Regions from separate parts of the Ensifer sp. ENS08 genome, predicted to be linked through region 1. Evidence: predicted binding sites of a transcription regulator. Region 1 holds the regulator's gene; the other holds the start of a gene.
What was found. Region 1 encodes PhoB, which activates phosphate uptake and scavenging genes when phosphate is short. Its sites were predicted from a motif close to TGTCATNNANCTGTCAT; they were not measured.

Region 1 (6,662 bases):
TGATCGTCCGAAGGTCGGCGGCCGTCATGGCCGAAAGATCGAGAAAATGTCTGGTGCCTGCCATCGTACTCGGTTCCTGTCTGAAAAATCGGTCCCTGGTGCGGCACGCTATCGACGTGCCCGCACGAAGGTCATTCTAACGCCTTAGTCGTCCCTGGGTCGCTACCTTCAGGCCGCGGCGTTGCCGCTTGCCTTGCGAACCGCCTCGGCGGCGCGTTCGATACGTGCGAGCCCCTCGCGCGCCTCTTCCGCCGTCACGGTCAGCGGCGGCAGCAGACGCAGCACATTTTCGCCCGCCGGCACGGCCAGGAGCTTTTCGGCGCGGATTTCCTTCAGCAGATCGGCCGAAGGGCCCTTCACCTTGATGCCCAGCATCAAACCGTCGCCGCGGATGTCCTCGATGACATCAGGGAAGCAGTCCTTGAGCGACGCAAGGCCCTGGCGGAAGACCAGCGCGACATCGCGCACATGCGTCAGGAATCCGTCGGCCAGAACGACGTCGAGCACGGCGTTGCCGACGGCCATGGCCAGCGGGTTGCCGCCATATGTGGAGCCATGCGTGCCCGCCACCATACCAGATGCGGCTTCCTCAGTCGCGAGGCAGGCGCCGAACGGGAAGCCACCGCCGATACCCTTGGCGACCGCCATGATATCCGGACGGATATCCGCCCATTCATAGGCAAACAGCTTGCCGGTACGGCCGACGCCGGTCTGGACCTCGTCGAGGATCAAGAGCAGGCCGAACTCGTCGCAGAGCGCGCGCAGTTCCTGCATGAACTCCTTGGTCGCCGGACGGATGCCGCCCTCGCCCTGGATCGGCTCGATCAGGATCGCTGCGGTTTCCTCGGTAATCGCATTCTTGACCGCGGCGATGTCGCCGAACGGAACCTGGTAGAAGCCCGGCGCCTTCGGCCCGAAACCTTCGATGTATTTCTGCTGACCACCGGCGGCGATCGTCGCGATCGTGCGGCCGTGGAAGGCGCCTTCGAAGGTGATGACGTGGAACTTCTCCGGGTGGCCCTTGGAGAAGTGGTAACGCCGTGCCGTCTTGATGGCGCATTCCAGCGCTTCCGCGCCCGAATTGGTGAAGAAGACCTTGTCGGCAAAGGTCACCGCCGTCAGCCGGCGGCCGAGGCTTTCCTGGCCCGCAATTTCATAAAGGTTGGACAGGTGCCAGACCTTGTCGGCCTGCGCCTTCAGCGCTTCGACCAGGTGCGGGTGCGCGTGGCCGAGCGAGTTCACGGCAACGCCGGCACCGAAATCGAGATAACGCGTGCCGTCTTCAGCGATCAGCCAGGCGCCCTCTCCTCGCTCGAAACGCAACGGCGCACGCATGTAGGTATCGTAAAGCGGCGTGGTTGCAGTCATGCGAGGCTCTCCTTCACTCCAGATCGACATCGATCCCGCGCCTCACGCGGGCCGATAAAAATCAAAAATGCCGCCTTTCGGCGGCGCAGGCACTATTCCCATTTCGCGCTGCAATGTCAACAAAACCAAGCCTTGCAGCGCAACATGAAGGGTCGATTCCTGGCAGCAGAAAAATCGTCCGGGAGGGCTTGCAAAAATGCAACGCTGGCCGAGCAAGTTGGGGAAAACTACGAAATCGATTCGGCCTGATTCCCGGGACTCTTGCCACAGAGTCCAGCGGTCAGTACGTTAACATTCAATTACTAGACGCATGCGGCGGACCTAGTCACCAAAAGAGTTATCGCGTTTGCAACCCCGGGGTTTAACCGGGGTGCGGTGAGGGATTCTGCCATCCCCAACGCTGAGAACGGAGAGTGCAGAAATGAACTGGACTGACGAGCGGGTGGAGAAACTGAAGAAGCTTTGGTCCGAGGGCCTGAGCGCAAGCCAGATCGCGGCGCAGCTCGGCGGCGTCAGCCGTAACGCTGTCATCGGCAAGGTTCACCGCCTGAGCCTGCCAGGTCGCGCCAAGGCCGGCGGCAGCACCACGACGGCAGCCCGTCCGAAGCGCCCGACTTCGGCACCGCGCGCACCGAACTACGCTTCGCGCGTTTCGACCCGCCCGGTTGCACGCGCGGCCGGCGCTGTCGTTCTCAAGGAAGAAATCGAAGTCGATCTCGTTGCCGAGCAGGATTTCAGCACCCGGACCGACGTAGTCGTGCCGATGTCGCGCCGCCTCGAGCTGACCCAGCTCACCGAGCGCACCTGCAAGTGGCCGATCGGCGACCCGCTGAAGGAAGAGTTTCACTTCTGCGGCAACGATTCCCCGGAAGCCTCGCCTTACTGCACCTTCCATGCGCGGCTGGCCTACCAGCCGTCGGGCGAGCGCCGCAGGGCCCGCTGAGAAGCCGGACCGCATCAATAAAAAGGGGCCGATCGGCCCCTTTTTTTGTTGGCGACTTTCAGACCGCTCAGCTTTCGAGCGAATAGCCGGCGCCGCGAACGGTGCGGATGACGTCGGGCATGTTCGAGAAGTTCAGAGCCTTGCGCAGACGACCGACATGCACGTCGACGGTGCGCTCGTCGACATAGATGTCATGCCCCCAGACGCCATCCAGAAGCTGCGAGCGAGAGAAGACGCGGCCCGGCGAGGACATGAGGAACTCCAGAAGACGGAACTCGGTCGGGCCGAGGCGCACTTCGCGGCTGCGGCGATGAACGCGGTGGGTCTCGCGGTCGAGTTCGATGTCGCCGCAGCGAAGCAGCGTCGAGAGCACCTCGGGCTTTGCCCGGCGCAGCATCGCCTTGACGCGCGCCATCAGCTCCGGCGTCGAGAAGGGCTTGACCACGTAGTCGTCGGCACCCGTCGCCAGACCCCGGACGCGCTCGCTTTCCTCGCCGCGCGCCGTCAGCATGATGATCGGCAGACGTTCGGTCTCCGGACGCTGGCGCAGCCGACGGCAAAGTTCAATGCCGGAAACACCGGGCAGCATCCAGTCGAGGATAAGCAGGTCGGGCAGCCGCTCCTGAAGCCGGATCTCCGCCTCGTCGCCCCGCAGGATCGTATCGACGTCGAAGCCCTCGGCTTCCAGATTGTAACGCAGCAGAACGCTCAGCGCCTCTTCGTCTTCGACTACGGCGATTTTTGGCAACATCAGGTAACGTCTCCTTACCGCGGGCGGCCTTTGGGCTCATCGGCCCGGCCGGCGCTCAGACACTCTAAATCTGGAGCACATCCGCCGTTTTCAAAGGCGGGGCGAAAACCGCATGCTTCAGATACAGGAATTCGGGGCCGCGACCGAAGCCGCGACCGGATCAGATTTCAAGGGGCATGCATGCTTACGGCGCGCTTGGCGCTCAGTCGTTGACCGAGCCCAGCGTCGACGTGGTGTCATCCTTCGGACGCTCGCCTTCCGGCTGAGCACCCGTCGCCATGTAATAGATCGTCTCAGCGATATTGGTCGCGTGGTCGCCGATGCGCTCGATGTTCTTGGCGCAGAACAGAAGATGCGTGCAGGGCGTGATGTTGCGCGGATCTTCCATCATGTAGGTCAAGAGCTCGCGGAACAGCGAGGTGTAGATCGCGTCGATCTCCTCGTCACGCTCGCGGATGCTGTTGGCCTTTTCCGGCGAGCGCGAGGCGTAGACGTCGAGCACTTCCTTGAGCTGGACGAGAGCGAGCTCTGCCAGATGCTCGAGGCCACGGGCGAGCTTGCGCGGAATGCCGGAGCCGGCGACCGCGATCACGCGCTTGGCGGTGTTCTTGCCGAGGTCGCCGACGCGCTCCAGATCGGAGGCGATGCGGATCGACCCCATGATCTCACGCAGGTCGGCGGCGACCGGCTGACGCTTGGCGATCGTGACGATCGCCTTCTCACCGATCTGGCGCTCGGCGTCGTCGAGGACGGTGTCGTCCGAGATCACCTTCTGTGCGAGAGCCAGGTCGGAGTTGACCAGCGCGCGAACGGACTCGGCGACCATCTGTTCGGCGAGGCCGCCCATCTCCGAGATGCGGCGCGTCAGGTACTTCAGTTCTTCGTCATAGGCGGACATGATATGCATGGACATGATCGTCGATCCTTACGGGCGCTTTGCAGTTACTGTTGCAGCCTTATGCGGCCTCAGCCGAAGCGGCCCATGATGTAATCCTGGGTGCGCTGGTCATCCGGATTGGTGAACATCTTGTCGGTGTCGTTCTCCTCGACGAGATTGCCGAGGTGGAACATGGCGGTGCGCTGCGAAACGCGGGCGGCCTGCTGCATCGAGTGGGTCACGATGACGATCGTGAAGTTCGTGCGCAGCTCGTGGATGAGCTCTTCGACCTTGGCGGTCGCGATCGGATCGAGAGCCGAGCACGGCTCGTCCATGAGGATGACTTCCGGGCTGACGGCGACGGCACGCGCGATGCAGAGACGCTGCTGCTGACCACCGGAAAGGCCGGTGCCGGGCTCCTGCAGACGATCCTTTACCTCGTTCCACAGACCGGCCTTCTGCAGGCTGGTCTCGACCACCTCGTCAAAGTCGGCCTTGGTGCGGGCAAGTCCGTGAATCCGCGGGCCGTAGGCGACGTTGTCGTAGATCGACTTCGGGAACGGGTTCGGCTTCTGGAAGACCATGCCGACGCGGGCGCGAAGCTCGACGACGTCGATCGTCGGGTCGTAGATGTCGTCCTCGTCGAGCGTGATCTTGCCGGTGACGCGGCAGTTCTCGATCGTGTCGTTCATGCGGTTCAGCGTGCGCAGGAAGGTCGACTTGCCGCAACCCGAAGGTCCGATCAGCGCCGTGACCGTGTTCTCGCGGATGTTGAGGTTGACGTCGAAAAGCGCACGCTTCTCGCCGTAATAGACCGACACATCCTTGCCGATCATCTTGTAGGGCACGGTGTTCATTTTCTGATCCAGAGCCTTCTCGACTGCTGCTTCTGACATGATGTTCATAGTAATTACCTCACTACCAGCGGCGCTCAAAGCGACGTCGCAACAGAATGGCTCCAAGGTTCATGACGACCAGGAAGATGAGAAGAATGATGATTGCGCCGGAGGTGCGCTCGACGAAGGCGCGTTCCGCCTCGTTGGCCCACATGTAGATCTGCACCGGCAGTGCCGTCGACGGTTCCATCGGCGAACCGGGAAAATCGACGACGAAGGCGACCATGCCGATCAGGAGCAGCGGCGCGGTTTCACCAAGCGCGTGGGCAAGACCGATGATGGTGCCGGTCAGGATGCCCGGCATTGCCAGCGGCAGCACGTGGTGGAAGATGGTCTGCATCTTCGACGCACCGAGACCGAGGGCCGCCGAGCGGATCGACGGCGGGACCGCCTTCAACGCCGCACGGGTGGCGATGATGATCGTCGGCAGGGTCATCAACGTCAGCACGAAGCCGCCGACGACGGCTGCCGAGCGCGGCATGCCGGCGAAGTTGATGAAGACGGCGAGACCCAGGAGGCCGTAGACGATCGACGGAACGGCCGCGAGGTTGTTGATGTTGACCTCGATCAGGTCGGTCAGCCGGTTCTTCGGCGCAAACTCCTCGAGGTAGATCGAGGCGGCGACGCCGATCGGAAGCGACAGCACCAGCACGATCAGCATCATGTAGAGCGAGCCGAGGGCAGCGACGCCGACGCCTGCCGCTTCGGGACGGCTGGAGGCGCCGAAGGTGAAGATGCCGGTGTTGAAGCTCTTCTTCAGGATGCCGGCGCTCGCCAGCTCGTTCATCCAGGTGACCTGCTGGTCCTTGACCTTGCGCTTGCCCTCATCGACCGAGAGATCGATCTGGCCCTTGAAGGCGGAGTCGATGTTGGCCTCGGCCAGCAGCGTGACAGGAACCGTCTTGCCGATGATCGACGGGTCGGCGGCGACCATGTCGCGCAATAGCGTGCGGGAGCTCGCGGAAACCATGTCGGTCGCCTGCTTGACCTGCGGCCGCTTGGTGGCGTCGATGCCGAGCTGCTTGACGAGCGCGTCGCGCACCAACAGCGGATAGTTGGCGGTCATCAGCACCTTGCCGTCGGTCGCGCGTTCGCCTTTGGGGTCGATGACCTTTTCGGTGAATTCGATCGGCAGCGTAATCGTCGTCTGCTGGAATGCGGTGTAGCCGTTGGAAAAGACGGTCCACAGCAGCAATGCCAGGAAGAAGAGACCGGTGCTGATCGCGGCCATGCCGTAGAAGCGGAACCGGCGTTCGGCAGCATAGCGACGCTTGATGCCGATATCGCGCTTGGCGGATGCGGGACGGGCGGAGATCCGGACGGTCGGGGAAGCGATGTCGGTCATTCGTACTGTTCCCGGTATTTGCGCACGATGTAGAGCGCGTAAATGTTGAGGCCGAGCGTGATGACGAAGAGCGTGATGCCCAGTGCGAAGGCCACCAACGTCTGCGGCGAGGTGAACTCGAGGTCACCTGTCAGCTGGTTGACGATCTTAACGGTCACCGTCGTCATCGGCTCGAAGGGATTGATCTGCATGCGGGCCGCCACACCAGCTGCCAGCACCACGATCATGGTCTCGCCGACGGCGCGCGAGGCGGTGAGCAGCAGCGCGCCGACGATGCCCGGGAGGGCTGCCGGAAGGATGACCTTCTTGACCGTCTCCGAGCGGGTGGCGCCAAGGCCGAGCGAGCCGTCACGAAGTGCCCGCGGCACCTGGGTGATGATGTCGTCCGACAGCGACGACACGAATGGGATCAGCATGATGCCCATGACGATGCCCGCCGTCAGAACGCTCTGTGCCTGGATGAAGTTCTGGTAGTTGCCGGT
Region 2 (6,662 bases), on a different contig from region 1:
ATCACGCTAAACCGGGTGATCCGCCTTAGTGCGCAGCCGTTCAACCACCTCGACGAAGCGATTTCCGGCAATGTCGAGGCGACCGCTGTTGTCGATCACGCTGACATCCGGGCCTGAGGTCACGTCAGGAGCCTGGCGGCTGAGGCGCCGCAAAACTTCCTCTTCACTTTCGCGGCCGCGTTCGGCAAGCCGCTTTGCAAGCACCGGCGTCTCGGCTGTAACAACGACGACGGCGATCTCGCCGAAGGCTTCGCGGAACGCCGGCAGGGCACCACGGCTGCCATTGACGATCGCCGTCATGCCGTCCCTGACATTCCTGAGCACGACGGCGGGGATGCCGTATTTCAGCCCATGCGCATCCCAGAAAACGGCGAAGGCGCCGTCCTTCTGCATCTCGACGAACTCGTCTTCCGAGACGCTTTCATGCACCTCACTGCCGGCATCCGACGGACGGGTGATGACGCGGCGGACGAAATGCACGTCATGACAATCCGCAAAATGCCGGGCGGCAAAGCCCATGACGCTGTCCTTGCCGGCGCCGCTTGGTCCAACGACGACGACAAGCGCGCCGCCCTGGTTGTTCGCGCTCATGCGACACGCCGTCCTTCGCGCCAGACGGAGCGCACGACCGGGATGCCTTCCTTGCGATGGACGCGAGCGATATCGGCGCGAAGGCCGACGCCGATGCGGCCGCGGTCATCGAGACCGACGGTACGCGCCGGCGTCGACGTCACCATGGCGATTGCCTTTGGCAGGTCGACGGCGTCGAGTTCGTCGGAGAGCACGAAGGGGGCGTGGATCAGACTGAAGGGCACATAGTCCGACGACAGCACGTCGAGCACGCCGCGCTCGGCGAGATCGCGGGCGGCGATGTTGCCGGAGTGCGACTTGCCGCGCACGATGTTCGGCGCGCCCATCAGAACGCTGAGGCCCGCGCGGTGCGACGCCTCGGCGGCCTCGAAGCTCGTCGGGAACTCCGCAAGCTTGATGCCGAAGCCGATCGATTCCTCGACGTGGTCGACGGTCGCGTCGTCATGGCTGGCGATCGTGATGCCGCGGGCCGCACAGGCCTCGGCGAGCGCGGTGCGGTGCGGACCGGCATACTTGGCCGACAACGCCTGCTGCCGCTCGACGAAGCGCGCGAATTCTTCGTCCGAGAAGCCGCGCTTGGCTTTGTAGTAGAGCGTGTACTGGTCCATCGTCTGGAACTGGCGCTGGCCCGGCGCATGGTCCATCAGCGAGACGAGCTTGACCTGCGGATCGTTCTGGAAGTCCTCGTAGTGATCGAGCACGTCGGACGTTGAAACTTCGCAGCGCAGGTGGATCAGGTGATCGGCGCGAAGGCGACCCTCTTCCTTGGCCTGGGCCAGCGCGTCGGCCATGCTGCGCATCTCGCCCTTCTGGAAGCCGCCATCCTCGTCGGAGCCGAGACGCAGGCAGTCGAAGACCGTGGTGATGCCGGAGGTGACCACCTGTGCGTCATGGGCCTGGATTGCCGCGATCTTCAGCCAGCGCACGCCCGGGCGCGGCGAGTAGTGGGCTTCGAGGTGGTCGGTGTGCAGCTCGATGAGGCCGGGGATCAGATAGTCGCCTTCAAAGTCCTCGCCGCTGGCAACCGTGCCCTCGGAAATGTCGGCAATCTTGCCGTCGCGGATCAGCACCGAACCGTCGAGGATACTATCCTCGAGGACGATGCGGGCGTTGGTCAAAACCTGTTCTTTGCTCATCTCATGCGATCTTTCGTTGGGTGTCGCTGCCGAGCGGCAGCAGGGAGCGGACAGTAAAGGGTGCGCCGCGCTCCGGTTCGACGAAGAGCGCGACTGACGTGACGTGAAGTGGCTTGCCGATATGCTCGGCAAAGGTGGTTTCGAGCGCGGTACGCATCACGCCGCTGGTTTCCGTGGGCACCGGGCCAGTCAAGGTCAGGTGGAACTGGAACTCTTCGAAAACATAGGGATAGCCCCATTCTTTGAGGTAGCGCCTCTGGCGCTCAGGCAGGCTGTTTGGCTTGCGGCGGGCAAAGTCGGCGTCCGACAGCGGCGCGCGGAACGGGTCGAAGCGGTGAACGGCGTCTTCGGCCAAATCCAGCAGGTCGACGCAAGGCGCGGACGGCACGAGTGCGAAGAACGGGCCCAACTGGTGCAGCACGATTTCGGGGATCTCGAACGGGTCGAGGTCGGCGGCAAAGCACTCGAAAATACTTAGGAGCTCGTCTTCGTCCCGGCCTTCGGCAAGCTCGAAGGGAGCCTTCAGCGTACCGTGGAAACCGTAGCGCCGCGGGTCAGCCGTCAATGTGCGTTGCGTCTCTTCGTCAATCCCGGCGATCGTCGGAAGCGTGAGGTCCTCACCGGTAAAGGCGTCGCGCCCCAGCCAACGGGACGCGACCTGCGACAGCCGGTCGTCCGCCGGCGGCGCGAAATAGATGGCATAACGCACGGTCTTCACTTTCTTGTAGCGACCGGTCCGCCGGGCGGCGGATCGATTGTTTGCGGGATGCGATGCGCAGCTAGCCGATTTCCATGACAACATCATGATGGCGGACACGCAAATGCTTGGCTGTCGTCAATGTGCCTTGCTGCCCATCAGGCGCGAACGGCACGCGTTCGAGATGCTGTCGAAAATAAAGACAACCAGCAAGATCAGAAGCACCATATAGGCGACATTTTCCCAATCGGAATTGGTACGCATCGCTTCCCAGAGTTTGAGGCCGATACCGCCGGCGCCGACGGCGCCGATGATCGTCGCCGAGCGAGTGTTCGATTCCCAGAAGTAGAGCGCCTGGCTGGCAAAAACCGGCAGCACCTGCGGAAGCACGCCGAAGCGCTGCACGGCAAGCGGCGTCGCTCCGACCGACTTCACGCCCTCGCGCTGCTTGTCATCGATGTTTTCCAGCGCCTCGGAATAGAGTTTGCCGAGCGTACCGGTGTCGGTGAAGAAGATCGCGGAGATGCCGGCAAGCGGTCCGGGGCCGAAGGCGCGGGTGAAGAACAGTGCCCAGATGAACATGTCCACCGACCGCAGGAAGTCGAAGAAGCGCTTGACCACCTGGTTGGTCAGGAAGCTCGGCGTGATGTTTCTGGCGGCAAGGAAGCAGAGCGGGAAGGCGATCAGCGACGCAAAGAGCGTGCCGACGAAAGCCATGACAACCGTCTGCAACAGCTTCGTCCAGACGTCCAGATGCTGCCATTCGGCGTTATAGAGGATGTTGTTCCAGGCGAGCGAAAGGTTCGAACGCGTCGGGTCGATCTGTTCGCCGGATGTGATGAGCGCGACGACCTCGCCATAGCTTTTGCCGAAGAAGGGCGAGTTGGTGTCGAACAGGAAGTTCGCCCAACCGAAGAAGCGGTTGCGGACGGAAACCTCGTCGCCTTCCACTTCAGCCCACCCGGTGGCGCCAAAGGCAAGCACGATCTTTTCGCCTGGCCGCTTCTGTGTCGCCCAGGCGGGCAGTTGGCCCTGCGGCCTCACCGTGTCGACGCCGTCTACGGTCATCACAAACGTGTCACCGCCATGGGTAGCCTTCACCAGGCCATCGGCGATCTCGATCCTGGTCGAGCGGTCGTAGGTTACGACGACGCGCGTCAGCACGTCTTCCGTCCGGGTTTCGATACGGTTCTGCGTTTCGGCAGCGGCTGTGCCACCGAGCGCGGAGCCGGGCGCCATGAAGCTGAACGACGAGCTTGCCTTCGGCTTGACCGCCTGCGCGGTGGAGGCCGGTATCTCGACCTGGCGCGTCACCGTCTGCCTGTCGAGCTCCACCCAATCCGGATTGGGATTGGGCCCGAGCGGCGAATTGCGCTGATAGTTGAGACGCATCGTACGGTCGGGGGCGACGTGGATTTCCGGGCGTACCTCATAGGAAACCCAGTCGGCGAGGTAGGTGCCAGCGATGCCCCAGTTGGCATTGCCGAGCACGTGGCCGATCGAGAAGAACCACCAGCTGAAGATGAGGTAGGCGACGACGCCGCCGGCGATGGCTGCGGTGCGCACGCGGCTGGAGGTCGAGGATTTGAGGAGGTCGGGATGGCGGCTCGCGATCGCGTCCATTTCCATCGGGTTCAATCGTGTGGTCGTGGTCATGGTACGCACCTACTGGGCAAGCTGGAAGGCCTGCTCGCCAACGAGGCGGCGGCGAAGCCAGGCGGAAAACTGGTCGACGGCAAAAATGGTCGCAAACAGCAGGAGGACGATTGCAAGGGTCTTGGCCTGGTGTCCCTGGCCGATCGAAAGGCGCAGCAATTCGCCGATGCCGCCGCCACCGACGGCGCCGATGATCGTCGAGGCGCGCACGTTGATCTCGAGGCGCAGCAGGAAATAGCTGGTGAAATTGGGCAGCACCTGCGGCACCATGCCAAACCAGACGCGCTCGATCCAGTTGCCGCCGGCAGCCCGCAGGCCCTCGTCCGGCTTCATGTCGGCGTTTTCGACCACTTCATAAAAGAGCTTGCCGAGCGCGCCGATCGTGTGGATCGAGACAGCGGCGATCGCCGGAATGGGGCCGAGCGAGAGGATCGCGAGGAAGAAGCCGGCGATCACCACCTCCGGAAAGGCCCGGAGAACTTCCATGATGCGGCGAACGATGCCGCGGATCCACGGATTGGGCATCAGGTTGCGCGCGGCAAGGAAGCAGAGCACGAAGCCGAAGGCCGTACCGATCACCGTCGAAAAGATCGCGATGTTCACGGTCTCCAGCATCTTGTGCACGTATTCGGGGATGTAGAAGCTTTCGGTCAGGTACAGCCGGCCCTCGGGGTAGTTGTACTTGAAGCTGCCATCGTCATAGGGCGAGGGCAGGTCGAACATGGCGCGGAAAATTTCTAGCCCGTCGCGCGGCGCGAGATCGCCGACGAAATCGAAGAAATGCGGCAAACGGTCGAAGAACTTGCCGGCATTGGAATCGTTGGCGAACCAGAGCGAGCCCGATAGCGCCAGGAGGAGAACGCCGAAGCCAAGCCAGGAATAGAGCCGGCGGCGGGAACTGAGTTCCTGCCAGTGACGCTCGATGACGGCGCCGTTGTCGCTCAGATGTCGCGGGAGCAGGGAAGTTGCCATGACCGTTCCGGCTTTCGCCGGCCTCTTGAGCATTTCCAGGTAAAGTGCGAAGCGGTTTTCCGCCCCGAAAATGCGTGAAAACAATGCGGCGAAGGATGCGAAAGCACCCCTTCAAACAGTGAAACGCTGGCCGTTTGGGCGGCCAGCGTTCCCGAGTGGTGCGGGTCTATCAGCCGCCGATCGTCGCCTTGCGGGCGTCGATGATCGGCTTGTAGAAGTCGGCGTTGACTTCGGTGTAGCCGGTGAAGTCACCGCCCTGGATGGCCGAGAAGCAGGCCGCGTCGGTCTTCGGCAGGTCCAGCATGAACTGCTTGAACTTCGCCTTCATGTCGTCGTTCATCGTGTTGCGCACGACGATCGGGCCGTTCGGGATCAGCGGCGACTTCCAGAGCTCGACCAGGTCGTTCATGTCGAGGATGCCCTTGTCGACCATCTTCTTCAGGTTGCCCGAGGTGTAGCCGTCCTTGAATTCGCCGACGCCCGAGCCGAAGGTCGTGCCGGCATCGAAGGTGCCCTTGACGACTTCGAGAACGAGGTTTTCGTGACCGCCGCCGAAGCCGGTTTCACCGAAGAATTCCTTGACCGGGGCGCCGATCGCTTCCGGGAGCGTGACGAGCGGGACGAGGTAGCCCGAGGTCGAGTCCGGGTCGGCGAAGCCGAGCTTCTTGCCCTTCAGGTCTTCGATCTTGGTGATGCCGGAATCCTTGCGGGCAACCATGATCGAGTGGTAGCCGGTCGAACCGTCGGTCTGAACGGTCGTCAGGATCGGCTCGACGGCGTCAGCCTTGGCGAGGTAGATCTTGGCGTAGCCGGAAGCGCCGAGTTCGGCGTAGTCGAGCGTGCCGCCGAGCAGGCCCTGGATGACGCCGTCATAGTCGGCGGCCGGGAACAGCGAGACCTTCTCGACGCCAATGGCGGCCGGCAGCTTGTCGACCAGGCACTGGAAGTTGCGCAGGCGGTCGGCTTCGTTTTCGCCGCCGAGGATGCCGATGCGGAATTCCTTCAGGTCTTCAGCCTGGGCGTGGCCGACGAGGGCGAGGAGCGCTACGGCGCCCAGAAGAGCTTTCTTCAGCATAAGGTTCTCCCGTGTCCGGCTTGGCCGGATCCTATTGGGTTTCAAAGAGGTGCCCTTGACGCGGGCTTTCGATCATGGCGGGCGTCAGATGCCGGCCAGTGCCAGCGGCTTGAGGCCGGCCGATGCCGTTTCTTCCTGCGGTACTGCCGCCGGAATGTTGATGCTGGTGGAGGTCATCGATTCCTCGATGCCTGTGTCGGCGCCGTAGATCTCGGCAACCGCTGCCGCGGTCAGATCCTTGGGTTGGCCGTCGAAGACGACGCGGCCATGCGCCATGCCGATGATGCGTTCGCAATAGTTGCGGGCGGTATCGAGCGTGTGGAGGTTGGTGATCACCGTGATGCCATCGCGCTCGTTGATATCGCGCAGCGCATCCATGACGATCTTGGCGTTCAGCGGGTCGAGCGAGGCGATCGGCTCGTCGGCAAGCAGAACCTTCGGCTGCTGCATCAGCGCGCGGGCGATCGCGACGCGCTGCTGCTGGCCGCCGGAAAGCGTGCCGGCCGGCTGGAGCGCGGTCTGCTCGATGCCGAGG

Region 2: the regulator PhoB is predicted to act here: its motif matches at 2,520-2,536, upstream of IB272_RS20315 (DUF1045 domain-containing protein).

The regions. Positions count from the first base shown of each region.
Region 1 is NZ_JACVBF010000001.1:679,325-685,986, forward strand. It holds gene argF (ornithine carbamoyltransferase) at 1-64, opposite strand, end outside; gene IB272_RS03185 (aspartate aminotransferase family protein) at 169-1,368, opposite strand; gene IB272_RS03190 (GcrA family cell cycle regulator) at 1,790-2,311, shown strand; gene phoB (phosphate regulon transcriptional regulator PhoB) at 2,379-3,062, opposite strand; gene phoU (phosphate signaling complex protein PhoU) at 3,265-3,978, opposite strand; gene pstB (phosphate ABC transporter ATP-binding protein PstB) at 4,029-4,844, opposite strand; gene pstA (phosphate ABC transporter permease PstA) at 4,858-6,180, opposite strand; gene pstC (phosphate ABC transporter permease subunit PstC) at 6,177-6,662, opposite strand, start outside.
Region 2 is NZ_JACVBF010000009.1:153,658-160,319, forward strand. It holds gene phnN (phosphonate metabolism protein/1,5-bisphosphokinase (PRPP-forming) PhnN) at 7-591, opposite strand; gene IB272_RS20310 (alpha-D-ribose 1-methylphosphonate 5-triphosphate diphosphatase) at 588-1,727, opposite strand; gene IB272_RS20315 (DUF1045 domain-containing protein) at 1,729-2,436, opposite strand; gene phnE (phosphonate ABC transporter, permease protein PhnE) at 2,563-4,080, opposite strand; gene phnE (phosphonate ABC transporter, permease protein PhnE) at 4,090-5,052, opposite strand; gene phnD (phosphonate ABC transporter substrate-binding protein) at 5,222-6,127, opposite strand; gene phnC (phosphonate ABC transporter ATP-binding protein) at 6,212-6,662, opposite strand, start outside.